Regions from separate parts of the Sodalis sp. RH15 genome, predicted to be linked through region 3. Evidence: riboswitches for the same ligand, from Rfam matches in the RefSeq annotation. Region 3 holds a riboswitch; each other region holds the start of a gene.

Region 1 (3,133 bases), 2.8 Mb from region 3:
TTTTGCTCATGCGAAACAGCGGCGTTTCATCGGTGATGTATTCGGAGTGGTGGAACTCGTGCCCGCGCAGGGTTTCACCCCGGCCCGCCAGCAGATTGTCGCTTAACGACCGGCCTTCACAATAACCGAAGCGTTTAAGCCCCTGGGTCATGCGGCTAAAGCCCTGCAGCAGTCCCACCATGGGATAGCTGGTGCCGTCCTGTACTATCAGCGCCGCCCCCAGATACATCAGGCCGCCGCATTCGGCATAGATGGCGGCGCCGTTCTGTCCGGCGCGCAGCAGCGCCTGGCGCATGGGCCGATTATCCGCCAGCTGGGTCGGGAACATTTCCGGGAAACCGCCGCCGAGGTAGATCATTTGGCAGGGAGGTAAAACCCGATCGTGCAGCGGACTGAAACGGATAATTCGTACGCCGATATCCTGCAGCATCCGCAGGTTGTCGGGATAATAAAAATTAAACGCCTCGTCGTCCGCCAGGGCCAGGGTCAGCCCGGAATAACGCTCATGGCCCGGCAGCGCGGGCAGCCGGCCTACATCGGGGCGGCACTCGGCCAATGCCAGCAATCTATCCAGATCGATATGTTGCTCAACGCCGTCAGCCAACTGCTCCCATTGGGTTTGCCCGCGTTCGGACTCCCGCGCCGGAATCAGCCCCAGATGGCGGGAGGGTAAATTCCAGTCAGGCAATGGCGGCAGGTAACCCAATACCGGCACATTGCAGTAGCGCAGGATGGCGGTTTTGATGAGGTTGAAATGATTTTCCGAGGAAACGCGATTGATAATGACGCCGGCGATATTTACCGCCGGGTCAAACTGCTTGAACCCCAAGACGACTGCCGCCGCCGAGGTGGAAACCGCTTTGCCGTCGATAACCAGTATCACCGGCACCCTCAGCTGCTTGGCCAGGGATGCGCTGCTGCACCGATCCCCATCGCTGCCCAGCCCGTCGTAAAGACCCATGACGCCTTCAATGATACCGATATCGGCATCGGACATATGACGGTTGAACAGACCGTTCAGCGTTGACGATTCAAGCATATAGGCATCGAGATTGTGCGAGGGAATACCGCTTACCGCCTGATGCCAGCCGGTATCGATATAATCCGGCCCGCATTTGAAGGGCTGCACCCGCAAACCTCGCCGCGCCAGGGCGCGCAGCAGTCCCAGGGTGAGCAAGGTCTTGCCTGTCCCGCTTTGCGCGCCGCCGATGAGTATCGCTTTCATCTTCATCCCGTTACTCCCCAGAGGCGCCGCTGGGGATTGTCGCAAACAAAGGCTGCGGGAGACTCACTGTCCCGACGGCATTGTTGGGACAACCCGCTTCCCGCCGAAGGAGTTGTTACCGAGCCTATAAAGGCTATAGGCAATCAGGCAGGTTTTCTGGCTTGGCGTCATCCTTCTCCGAACCTTCCCAATCGGCTGAGATCAGTGGTTATCACGGAGTCGTCGGCATCACAGCAGCGGGGGCTGCGGAGGATTTTCACCTCCTTCCCTAACGGCCTTGCGGCACGTTTCACCTGAATGCAAAATGTACTTTTCCACAGCGGCCGGCGGCCCTGGTGAAGCCGGGCAATCGGCCGTTGATGACTAATGTAAAGTATTCAAAGGTGAATATACCCCCTTTCGGATCAAAAAAAATGTTCGCGGCGGCGGATTTATTTGGAATTTATCGGATGGCGATAACATTTTTTTGTTACGTCAATTTAAAGGGATAAAATTAATTAAATAAAGCAACGATATCTTTATTTTCCGGCGGCGAAAAGCGCTGTTCACGATAGGCCTGAGGAGTAATACGGTAGGTTTGGCGAAATAACTTGCAAAAGTAGCTTGCCTGAGAAAATCCGAGATTGCGGGCAATAGTGGCGATGGGCCAATCGCTTTGTTCAAGCATCTGCCGGGCGCTTTGCATACGCAATTGATTAACATAAGCGTTGAAGCCGACCCCCTGGTATTTCTTGAACAGTTTGCTGAAATAATAGGGACTGAGGTAGACCATCGCCGCCACGTCTTCCAGCCGCAGATCCTCGAAGTAATGATTGTCGATGCAGCGCAACGCTTTTTTCATCTTGCTCTCGTGCTGGCTGGGAACCGCCGTCCGGCGTTCTAGCGGCCCGTCGCCGTGCTCCTTGAATACCACCACTTCCAACTGCTGTTTCAGGTAGTTATCCACAATCATTTTCAGCAAATCGGCGGATGAGATGAGGCGATCGAAATCCACCACCGGAATTTTTTCATAGCTTTCAGTTAATTGATAATCTTTTTGCCAAGCCCTGCTGGTACAGTCCTGCACCGAAGGCAGGGTTACGGTGTCATGCACCCGGACCTGTCCGCATAAGACAAACCCAACCAAATGTCCGCTGATAAGCAGCGGAATGGAGAAGTCGGTCAGGCCGGCGTGGCAGCGGTAAATGCAGGGCTGATTGGATTTTGACGCTTCCAGTCCGCCGCACCTGTCGCTCATACGGCAGCGCCGGCTCATCTCCGGATCCTGGCGCATTAATTGACAAAAAGGGGTGAAGTGATATAAATCCGAGACTTCCTCGCCGTGAATATTCACCACCACAACCGCCAGATTGGTGGCATTAGCGAAATCCTGCGCGATTTTATTTATCAAATCTGAATCCATGAAACTGCCGGAATTCATATTCCCCCCTTTCTTCTTCAAAGCTACCTTAGATTCAATCATTTTTTACCCATTTGATAATGTGCTCCGGTACACAATTATCAAAACGGGGGTTCGATAGCACATAAGGCAAAACGCCGTTTCCCGCCGCGCCGGGAGAACGCCGCAGGTAATAAATAGTAAAACCATAATCAATTTTAAGCGCCCATCGGACTACAGATACCGTCAATGCTGGGTTTGTCGTTTTAAATCAGATAACACTTTTTCGTTATTATTCATTTTCTGTGGAATGAACATTATCAGCTCAGATCATAACTTTTCTTACTTTTCAAGTCGGTTAATTGAATACTGAAACTTCAATTACGGATATTTGCTATGGCTGTTCATTTCCCCCTGACCGATCACAGCTCGCTTTATTAAATAATCAAACCTAATTTTTGCTATAGCCGCGCCAATCATTTTCGCTATTTACAATGCAGGACGGCCATTAATTTTCACGGCGTTTGGGT
Region 2 (3,133 bases), 230 kb from region 3:
CCAGGTTGGCGTTACCGCCATAAGCGCCGTAGAGCTGGCCCAGGTTCGGCGCCTTGTACGCGGTGCCGTAAGAGCCGATCAGGCGGTAGCCTTCGATAAACTCCCAGGCGGCGCTGCTTTGCCAGGTGCCGTGCCAGCCAAATTGTGAATTGTCATCTCCCCGCACCGCGCCTTCCAATGTCACCGGTCCGAAAAGCTGCTGCGTCGTGGCATAGATGCCTGTGTTGTGCTGCTCGTAGCCATCGGTGAGGTAGTCGGTACCGGGTTCGGTTGTCTGTTTCTGCCAATCCACCCCGGCGCTGACCAGACCGTGAGTGACGTGGAGGGTATTGCCCCATTGCAGGTTGTATTGATCGGAATCGTCCAGGGTAGCGGAAGCCGAATAGGGTCCGTATTTGGGATCGTAGTTATAGTCCTTGGTATGGCTATAGCTGTATGAGAGCTGGGAGGCGTATATACCTTCCTGAAAACGCAGGCCGGTATCATAGGTGCGGCTATATAACTGGCGGGTATCGAGCAGCGCATCTTCATGCGCCGGGTCGGTATAGGCATAAGTGCCGTCATAAGCGGTACGATTGTCGTAGCCATACACCCGCGCGAAACCGCTGAACTGTTGATTGAACGTATGATCCAACGACGCGAACAGGGTCTTGCTCATGAATCCGTCCCGGTCGGGCTGCGCCGGATCGCCATAAGGGTCGGGCAAATTGGCCTGCACATCGAATCCGCGGGTATAGGTGTAATTTCCCGCCACCGTGGCCACGGTATTATCCCCCAGCCGCTGCTGAGTGGACCCATCGTAACTTTGGTAACCCTTTGAACCCATGCCGGCGCTCAGGGTGGTTCCGGGTTTTTCGCGGGTGGTGATGATATTGACCACCCCGCCGATGGCGTCCGAGCCGTAGACGGCGGAGCGCGGACCGCGGATAAATTCGATGCGCTGAACCAGAGAGATGGGAATTTGGCTAAGATCGGATGAGCCGGAAATCCCAGCCTGATTCAAACGCACGCCATCGATGAGCACCAGGGCGTGACTGGAATTGGTGCCGCGAATGAACAGAGAGCTTTGCTGTCCCAGTCCGCCGTATTGCGCGATATCCACGCCCGGTAAACGGCTTAAGGCTTCAGCTACCGATTTGATTTGGCCACGGTCGATATCCTCGCGTGTCACGACGCTGGTGGGCGCAAGCACTGATGAAACCGGCTGTGGAAAACGATTTGCCGAAACAATAAGTGTGTCATTACTGCCGTTTGGAGCGTTGTTATCCTGCGCCCACCCGGAGAATGTCGTAACGGACAATGCCGCCAGAACGGTATTTTTGATAGTCAACATTGACGTAGCATCCAATAGATAAAATAGGATGCCGCAGGTTCCGTGTTTGATAGCACGCGATAAACAGGGATATTGCGACGAAATACCGGCAGGTTTTCGGGCTTGGGATGTGTTTAACACCAGGCGACGACTTCCCGTCGAAAAGACAGTGTCTGCTTCCGCTATCGCCCTGACGTCCCCTCACCGCTGCGCGTCAGCTCCAGCTTAGAACTGGATTCCCTTTTAACTCACAAGAGACCGGGCAAATATCCTACAATCAAAGGGATAATTATGTCTATAGAACTCATTAGGTAAGAAATTATAAATTGAACAGCATTGGACATCATCCATTTATCCCCTACAATCCCCACAAACCGATAAAGTTGGCCCATATCGACGAGAAATCATCATGACTACCGAGACGTTGCCTATCGACGCTTACGAAACGCAATTGGCTGAAAAAGCCGCCCGACTAAAAGCGATGATGGCAGCTTACCGGGCGCCGGAGCCGGAAATATTCCGTTCACCGGTAAATCATTACCGGATGCGAGCCGAATTCAGGATTTGGCATGAAGAGCAGGACCTCTACCACATCATGTTTGATCCGCTCACCAAAGAGCGTATCCGCATCGATTTCTTTGCCGCCGGCAGCGAGTTAATCAATGGGTTGATGACGGCAATGATCCAGGCCTTGCGCCTTTCGCCGGTTTTACGCCGTAAGCTTTTTCAGCTGGATTATCTCACCACCATGAGCGGTAAAGCGGTCATCACGCTGATATACCACCGTCCGTTGGATGACGAATGGCGCGAGGCCGCCGCAGCGCTGCGGGATGAATTGCGGGCGCAGGGTTTTGCGGTAAATCTCATCGGCCGGGCCGCCAAAACCAAAATTTGCCTGGACCGGGATTATGCGGATGAAAGATTGCCGGTATCGGGAAGGGAACTCATCTACCGGCAGATTGAAAACAGCTTTACCCAGCCGAATGCCGCCGTCAATATCCATATGCTGGAGTGGGCGCTGGCGGCAACCCAAGACGCACGGGGAGACTTGCTGGAGCTGTACTGCGGCAACGGGAATTTTTCGCTGGCGCTGGCGCGTAACTTTGAGCGGGTGCTGGCGACGGAGATAGCCAAGCCTTCGGTGGAAGCGGCACAGTATAATATTGCCGCCAACCATATCGGCAATGTGCAGATCATCCGCATGTCGGCGGAGGAGTTTACCCAGGCCATGCAGGGTGTGCGGGAATTTACCCGGCTGAAAGATATCGACCTGGCCAGTTACCGCTGCGAAACTATTTTTGTCGATCCGCCGCGCAGCGGGTTGGATGACGCCACGGTGGAGCTGGTGCGGTGTTATCCGCGCATCCTGTATATCTCGTGCAATCCCGAGTCATTGTGCCGCAATTTGGAATCCCTTTCTCAAACTCACGACATCATACGCATGGCGCTGTTTGATCAATTCCCTTACACCCGTCATATGGAATGCGGCGTCTTATTGACGGCAAAAACGCCTGAATGAGCGGCGCCTGTTTCAGGGCGCTCTGCACTGCCGATTCCCGCATCGGCGAATAATCATTTCCCGCCATTACCGACACCACTGGCCCCATGACTGCAAACGCCTCCGTCGGGGGGCAATTTTCCCATTCTTATGCCCAACTCTTGGGCCCCTCCCTGCCAGGCCCTGAATATATTTTTACCGCCTTAATCGATATGTGACATGCTTCATATCAAAAATCCCATGTAAATTTAAAATATACTTTCACATTAAATAAAATGACGTTTTGTTTTTCAATGGGGTGAAGGATGTCTCGGACAAACTAT
Region 3 (3,133 bases):
CGGATAAGAAGCGGCAATGTCCCATAAACTGACGCCCCCCATCTTCACCACCTGTTCAGTGTTATAATCCGTGTCATAACGCTGGCCGAGGTAATGGTAGTTAAGAGACCAGTCAATGGACGCCACTTGCCAATCCAACTGGTATTTTATCTGCTGCTTGGCCCGGCGGGCCAGGATCTGGTCCGTGGTGGCGTCTCGGGGATCGAGATATTCCAGGGTTAATTGATGCCGGAGCGGGCCGGTATCTACCGAGGCGGTCCATTCCACCCCTTTGATACGGGCTTTGCCGATATTGTAGTAGCGTTCATCCGCCGTATCGTAATCGATGAGATTATCAATATCGTTGCGATAAGCCGAAATACGCCAGTCCACCGGACCTGTCAGTCCTTCAACGCCGCCTTCCCATTGTTTGCTCTCTTCGGGATCCAGGTTGGCGTTACCGCCATAAGCGCCGTAGAGCTGGCCCAGGTTCGGCGCCTTGTACGCGGTGCCGTAAGAGCCGATCAGGCGGTAGCCTTCGATAAACTCCCAGGCGGCGCTGCTTTGCCAGGTGCCGTGCCAGCCAAATTGTGAATTGTCATCTCCCCGCACCGCGCCTTCCAATGTCACCGGTCCGAAAAGCTGCTGCGTCGTGGCATAGATGCCTGTGTTGTGCTGCTCGTAGCCATCGGTGAGGTAGTCGGTACCGGGTTCGGTTGTCTGTTTCTGCCAATCCACCCCGGCGCTGACCAGACCGTGAGTGACGTGGAGGGTATTGCCCCATTGCAGGTTGTATTGATCGGAATCGTCCAGGGTAGCGGAAGCCGAATAGGGTCCGTATTTGGGATCGTAGTTATAGTCCTTGGTATGGCTATAGCTGTATGAGAGCTGGGAGGCGTATATACCTTCCTGAAAACGCAGGCCGGTATCATAGGTGCGGCTATATAACTGGCGGGTATCGAGCAGCGCATCTTCATGCGCCGGGTCGGTATAGGCATAAGTGCCGTCATAAGCGGTACGATTGTCGTAGCCATACACCCGCGCGAAACCGCTGAACTGTTGATTGAACGTATGATCCAACGACGCGAACAGGGTCTTGCTCATGAATCCGTCCCGGTCGGGCTGCGCCGGATCGCCATAAGGGTCGGGCAAATTGGCCTGCACATCGAATCCGCGGGTATAGGTGTAATTTCCCGCCACCGTGGCCACGGTATTATCCCCCAGCCGCTGCTGAGTGGACCCATCGTAACTTTGGTAACCCTTTGAACCCATGCCGGCGCTCAGGGTGGTTCCGGGTTTTTCGCGGGTGGTGATGATATTGACCACCCCGCCGATGGCGTCCGAGCCGTAGACGGCGGAGCGCGGACCGCGGATAAATTCGATGCGCTGAACCAGAGAGATGGGAATTTGGCTAAGATCGGATGAGCCGGAAATCCCAGCCTGATTCAAACGCACGCCATCGATGAGCACCAGGGCGTGACTGGAATTGGTGCCGCGAATGAACAGAGAGCTTTGCTGTCCCAGTCCGCCGTATTGCGCGATATCCACGCCCGGTAAACGGCTTAAGGCTTCAGCTACCGATTTGATTTGGCCACGGTCGATATCCTCGCGTGTCACGACGCTGGTGGGCGCAAGCACTGATGAAACCGGCTGTGGAAAACGATTTGCCGAAACAATAAGTGTGTCATTACTGCCGTTTGGAGCGTTGTTATCCTGCGCCCACCCGGAGAATGTCGTAACGGACAATGCCGCCAGAACGGTATTTTTGATAGTCAACATTGACGTAGCATCCAATAGATAAAATAGGATGCCGCAGGTTCCGTGTTTGATAGCACGCGATAAACAGGGATATTGCGACGAAATACCGGCAGGTTTTCGGGCTTGGGATGTGTTTAACACCAGGCGACGACTTCCCGTCGAAAAGACAGTGTCTGCTTCCGCTATCGCCCTGACGTCCCCTCACCGCTGCGCGTCAGCTCCAGCTTAGAACTGGATTCCCTTTTAACTCACAAGAGACCGGGCAAATATCCTACAATCAAAGGGATAATTATGTCTATAGAACTCATTAGGTAAGAAATTATAAATTGAACAGCATTGGACATCATCCATTTATCCCCTACAATCCCCACAAACCGATAAAGTTGGCCCATATCGACGAGAAATCATCATGACTACCGAGACGTTGCCTATCGACGCTTACGAAACGCAATTGGCTGAAAAAGCCGCCCGACTAAAAGCGATGATGGCAGCTTACCGGGCGCCGGAGCCGGAAATATTCCGTTCACCGGTAAATCATTACCGGATGCGAGCCGAATTCAGGATTTGGCATGAAGAGCAGGACCTCTACCACATCATGTTTGATCCGCTCACCAAAGAGCGTATCCGCATCGATTTCTTTGCCGCCGGCAGCGAGTTAATCAATGGGTTGATGACGGCAATGATCCAGGCCTTGCGCCTTTCGCCGGTTTTACGCCGTAAGCTTTTTCAGCTGGATTATCTCACCACCATGAGCGGTAAAGCGGTCATCACGCTGATATACCACCGTCCGTTGGATGACGAATGGCGCGAGGCCGCCGCAGCGCTGCGGGATGAATTGCGGGCGCAGGGTTTTGCGGTAAATCTCATCGGCCGGGCCGCCAAAACCAAAATTTGCCTGGACCGGGATTATGCGGATGAAAGATTGCCGGTATCGGGAAGGGAACTCATCTACCGGCAGATTGAAAACAGCTTTACCCAGCCGAATGCCGCCGTCAATATCCATATGCTGGAGTGGGCGCTGGCGGCAACCCAAGACGCACGGGGAGACTTGCTGGAGCTGTACTGCGGCAACGGGAATTTTTCGCTGGCGCTGGCGCGTAACTTTGAGCGGGTGCTGGCGACGGAGATAGCCAAGCCTTCGGTGGAAGCGGCACAGTATAATATTGCCGCCAACCATATCGGCAATGTGCAGATCATCCGCATGTCGGCGGAGGAGTTTACCCAGGCCATGCAGGGTGTGCGGGAATTTACCCGGCTGAAAGATATCGACCTGGCCAGTTACCGCTGCGAAACTATTTTTGTCGATCCGCCGCGCAGCGGGTTGGATGACGCCACGGTGGAGCTGGTGCGGTGTTATCCGCGCATCCTGTATATCTCGTGCAATCCCGAGTCATTG
Region 4 (3,133 bases), 1.6 Mb from region 3:
TGCTCACTTAATCATTATATCCATTCGATAAAATTATTGGAGGATTTCTAATGACAACAAACAACTTCAAATCCTTTGCCGCAGGTGCCGGTGCTAACGTCACCGCCCAGGCGGATTATGAAGCCCTGGCGCCCCATGGTTTTGCTACGTTTACCTCCAGCGGCAATTTCACTGTGCCGGTAGGCGTTACAACGATTTATATTTCCGGATGCGCTGGCGGCGGGGGCGGCAGTAACAATATAGCAAATGCTTCCGGCTCTTGCGCTGGCGGGGGCGGTGCTGGTCAATCGATTCAGAGAGCGGTGCTCAGTGTGACGCCAGGACAGGTAGTTCCTATTACCATAGGTGGAGCTGGATCGGGAGGTACTGGAGGTGGACAGGGCTCAGACAATGCCACAAAGGGTTCTAACGGAGGGAACACGATAGTAGGATCATTAATCACCTTGTCGGGGGGAAATGGCGGCAGTGTCGGCCGGGCTGGTATCAGTACTGGAGCCTTGGGCGGAGGTGCGGGTGGTAGCGGATTTCCTCAAGGCGGTTCTGGAAGTGACAGTGCCTCACCGGGCGCAAATACTTCAATAAATGGCTGGCCTGGTTTATCGGGCAATGGTGGTAGTTCGCCATTCGGTGGGGGTGGGGGCAATCAGCGCGCGGGTATTGGTAGTGCCGGCCCGAACGGTCTTCCAGCGGGTGGTTATGGGGCTGGTGGTTCTGGCGGCGCAACGCCATATTCTGGCGGTGGCAGTGGTGGAAATGGTGGCGCTGGTAGCGCTGGTTTTATAGAAATAGAGTGGTGAGGTGTATGGCAAACTATGCAGAAATTCAAAACGGTGTGGTCATAAATGTCTGTGTGTGGGATGGCGTTACACCTTTTGACGCTGGCGACGATATCCCACCAATTTTAATACCGGAAAATTCGCAGGCATGGATTGGTTGGGGATATACAGCTCCAGGCGGATTTGCCGCACCGCCAATTGAAATAATAGAATAATATTATAATGTCGCGCCGGTTGTTTTAATCGGCGCAATAAGCAGGTTGCTTGATTTCTTGATTTTATAAAATTGATTTAGATGCATGTTTCTAATTAAATTTTATAAGGCAATATTTGATGTAAATCATATTTCACCGTTACAAATATTTTCCGGTATTTTAAGCACAACCCCCGCCTCCCTAACAAAATCTGATATCCACCCGCTAATTTCTCCCGTTCATCATTTCTTCTTATCATGATCTACCGCAACAAAATCCCGACATAAGGTTTATTTATCCCTTGACGTTAATTGAAAAAAAACTCAGGATAAATTTCCGAGATTTGGGTGCCTTAGCTTCGCGATCGCGAGGCGGGTGAAACGGAAAGCCGGTGCAGATCCCTTTTGGGATAATCAATATTCCGGCGCAGCCCCCGCTACTGTAAGCCTGACGAATTTACCTTCAGCCACTGTGTTTTATGACATGGGAAGGCGGTAAAGAAGAATGACGGCAAGCCAGGAGACCGGCCCATCTCATACAGGAAGTACCAATCCCCGGGGTGATGGGAAGGGTTCGGTTATAACTTCGCGGCGAGAGTGGTTAACATTCCCCGTGTCTGAACTTATTTTCCTTCCTTCACTGCCGCATGTTGGTTTTTTAATTTGTGTTATATACCCAATGGTTTTCAAGCGGCGGCAAGCGAAAAATCCCGATGAGGCTTACTCAGGCAGGTTATTCGAGTGAAAGAGTCTATCCAGCACAGCTGCAACGAGAGAGATGATGGGTATAGTTGACACTCGTGAGGATCAGGCATGCATATCGAAGATGGAATTTTACCGCTGACGGCGTGCGCCGTTTATTATGCCGTGACGGCGGTTTTTGTTGTGCCGGGCATCTATGAAATAAAACGAAAAATCAAAACTAATCTCGCTTATAAACCTTTCCTCGCCATGATCGGCGTCGCGGTGTTTGTTATCTCGGCGATGCATTTGCCGGTGCCGGTCACCGGCTCCAGCTCTCATCCGTGCGGCACACCATTGGCGGCGATTATTATCGGTCCGTTCGCCACCGCGGTGGTGTCGATGATTGTGCTGTTTTTCCAGGCGGTCTTCCTGGGCCATGGCGGCATTACCACCATCGGCGCCAATACGGTCTCCATGGGCATTGCCGGGGCTTTTTCCGGTTACGCCGTGTGGAAATTCTTCAGGGCGTTTCGTTTTCCGTTATGGCTCGCCGCGGGCATGGCCGGCCTGGTGGGGGATTTGGTGACCTATCTCACCAGCGCGTTTGAGCTGGCGTTAAGCCTGCACGGCAACGTTCCGCTGGTGAAGCAGTGGATGATTTTTTTCATGGGCTACGGTCCGACGCAGCTGCCGCTGGCGGTGGCCGAGGCGGTTTTTACCGCCGCGGTGCTGCAGGCCATGGTCAGCCGGCGTCCTGACCTGTTGCCGGGAATCTTGACGAGAACGGGAGCATAACATGTCATTGCAGATTGAGACTCCGACCGAAGAGGCGAAAAAAACCCAATTTTTTGATGGTTTCACCAAAACCATGCTGGCGGTCATGTGCGTTATCCTGCTGTTTATCTTTGCCTCGGGGACCTATATGAATTCCCACAACATGGACGGCAGCGGTACGGATAACCACGTCAATGATTTGGCCACCGGCGTGGCGCACAAACCTCATCATCCCTTTGTGGAATTGCCGGGGGATGCCGAGGTGGGGGCCTTTTCCGTGGCCAACTTTTTCGCCGGCCTGATTGTGGGATATCATTGGCTGAAGCTGTTTGGCGGCAAGGGCAACGCCGTCGGGAGCAAAGAAGAAGAATCATGAGCCTGGCGCGTTTCGCCGATGAATCCTCCAGTCCCCTGCGCCGGCTGGACAGCCGGATAAAAACCGTTGTTTTGCTGTCGGCGGTGGCGGTGGCTTCCGTCTTGAGCCAATGGTATCTGGCGCTGGCATTATGGCTGGCCGCCATCAGTCTGTTTTGCGTTATGCCCTTTGACCGCAGGGCATTGTTAAAACGCTTGATCATGCCGATGGGTATTGCCTGGCTGGTATTTTTAAGCGTGCTGTTCACCCATGGCAGCCGGCTGCTGTTCACTATTCCGCTTCACTACTTTTCCCTTGATGCCTATCAGGAGGGATTGGTCTTCGGTATTG

Evidence for each region. A riboswitch is a leader RNA that binds a small molecule or an ion and turns the genes downstream of it on or off. The one in region 3 is predicted to bind cobalamin.
Region 1: it holds a riboswitch for cobalamin, as region 3 does, so the genes downstream of both, ACL2XO_RS15430 (cobyrinate a,c-diamide synthase) here and btuB (TonB-dependent vitamin B12 receptor BtuB) in region 3, are expected to answer to the same signal.
Region 2: it holds a riboswitch for cobalamin, as region 3 does, so the genes downstream of both, btuB (TonB-dependent vitamin B12 receptor BtuB) here and btuB (TonB-dependent vitamin B12 receptor BtuB) in region 3, are expected to answer to the same signal.
Region 4: it holds a riboswitch for cobalamin, as region 3 does, so the genes downstream of both, ACL2XO_RS07720 (energy-coupling factor ABC transporter permease) here and btuB (TonB-dependent vitamin B12 receptor BtuB) in region 3, are expected to answer to the same signal.

The regions. Positions count from the first base shown of each region.
Region 1 covers NZ_CP178738.1:3,383,607-3,386,739, forward strand. The annotation lists gene ACL2XO_RS15430 (cobyrinate a,c-diamide synthase) at 1-1,225, opposite strand, end outside; cobalamin riboswitch at 1,354-1,537, opposite strand; gene pocR (transcriptional regulator PocR) at 1,719-2,645, opposite strand.
Region 2 covers NZ_CP178738.1:5,978,883-5,982,015, forward strand. The annotation lists gene btuB (TonB-dependent vitamin B12 receptor BtuB) at 1-1,333, opposite strand, end outside; cobalamin riboswitch at 1,403-1,590, opposite strand; gene trmA (tRNA (uridine(54)-C5)-methyltransferase TrmA) at 1,722-2,831, shown strand; gene ACL2XO_RS27030 (MFS transporter) at 3,116-3,133, shown strand, end outside.
Region 3 covers NZ_CP178738.1:7,118-10,250, forward strand. The annotation lists gene btuB (TonB-dependent vitamin B12 receptor BtuB) at 1-1,758, opposite strand, end outside; cobalamin riboswitch at 1,828-2,015, opposite strand; gene trmA (tRNA (uridine(54)-C5)-methyltransferase TrmA) at 2,147-3,133, shown strand, end outside.
Region 4 covers NZ_CP178738.1:1,642,548-1,645,680, forward strand. The annotation lists gene ACL2XO_RS07710 (hypothetical protein) at 583-783, shown strand; gene ACL2XO_RS07715 (hypothetical protein) at 803-991, shown strand; cobalamin riboswitch at 1,299-1,517, shown strand; gene ACL2XO_RS07720 (energy-coupling factor ABC transporter permease) at 1,783-2,448, shown strand; gene ACL2XO_RS07725 (hypothetical protein) at 2,450-2,803, shown strand; gene cbiQ (cobalt ECF transporter T component CbiQ) at 2,800-3,133, shown strand, end outside.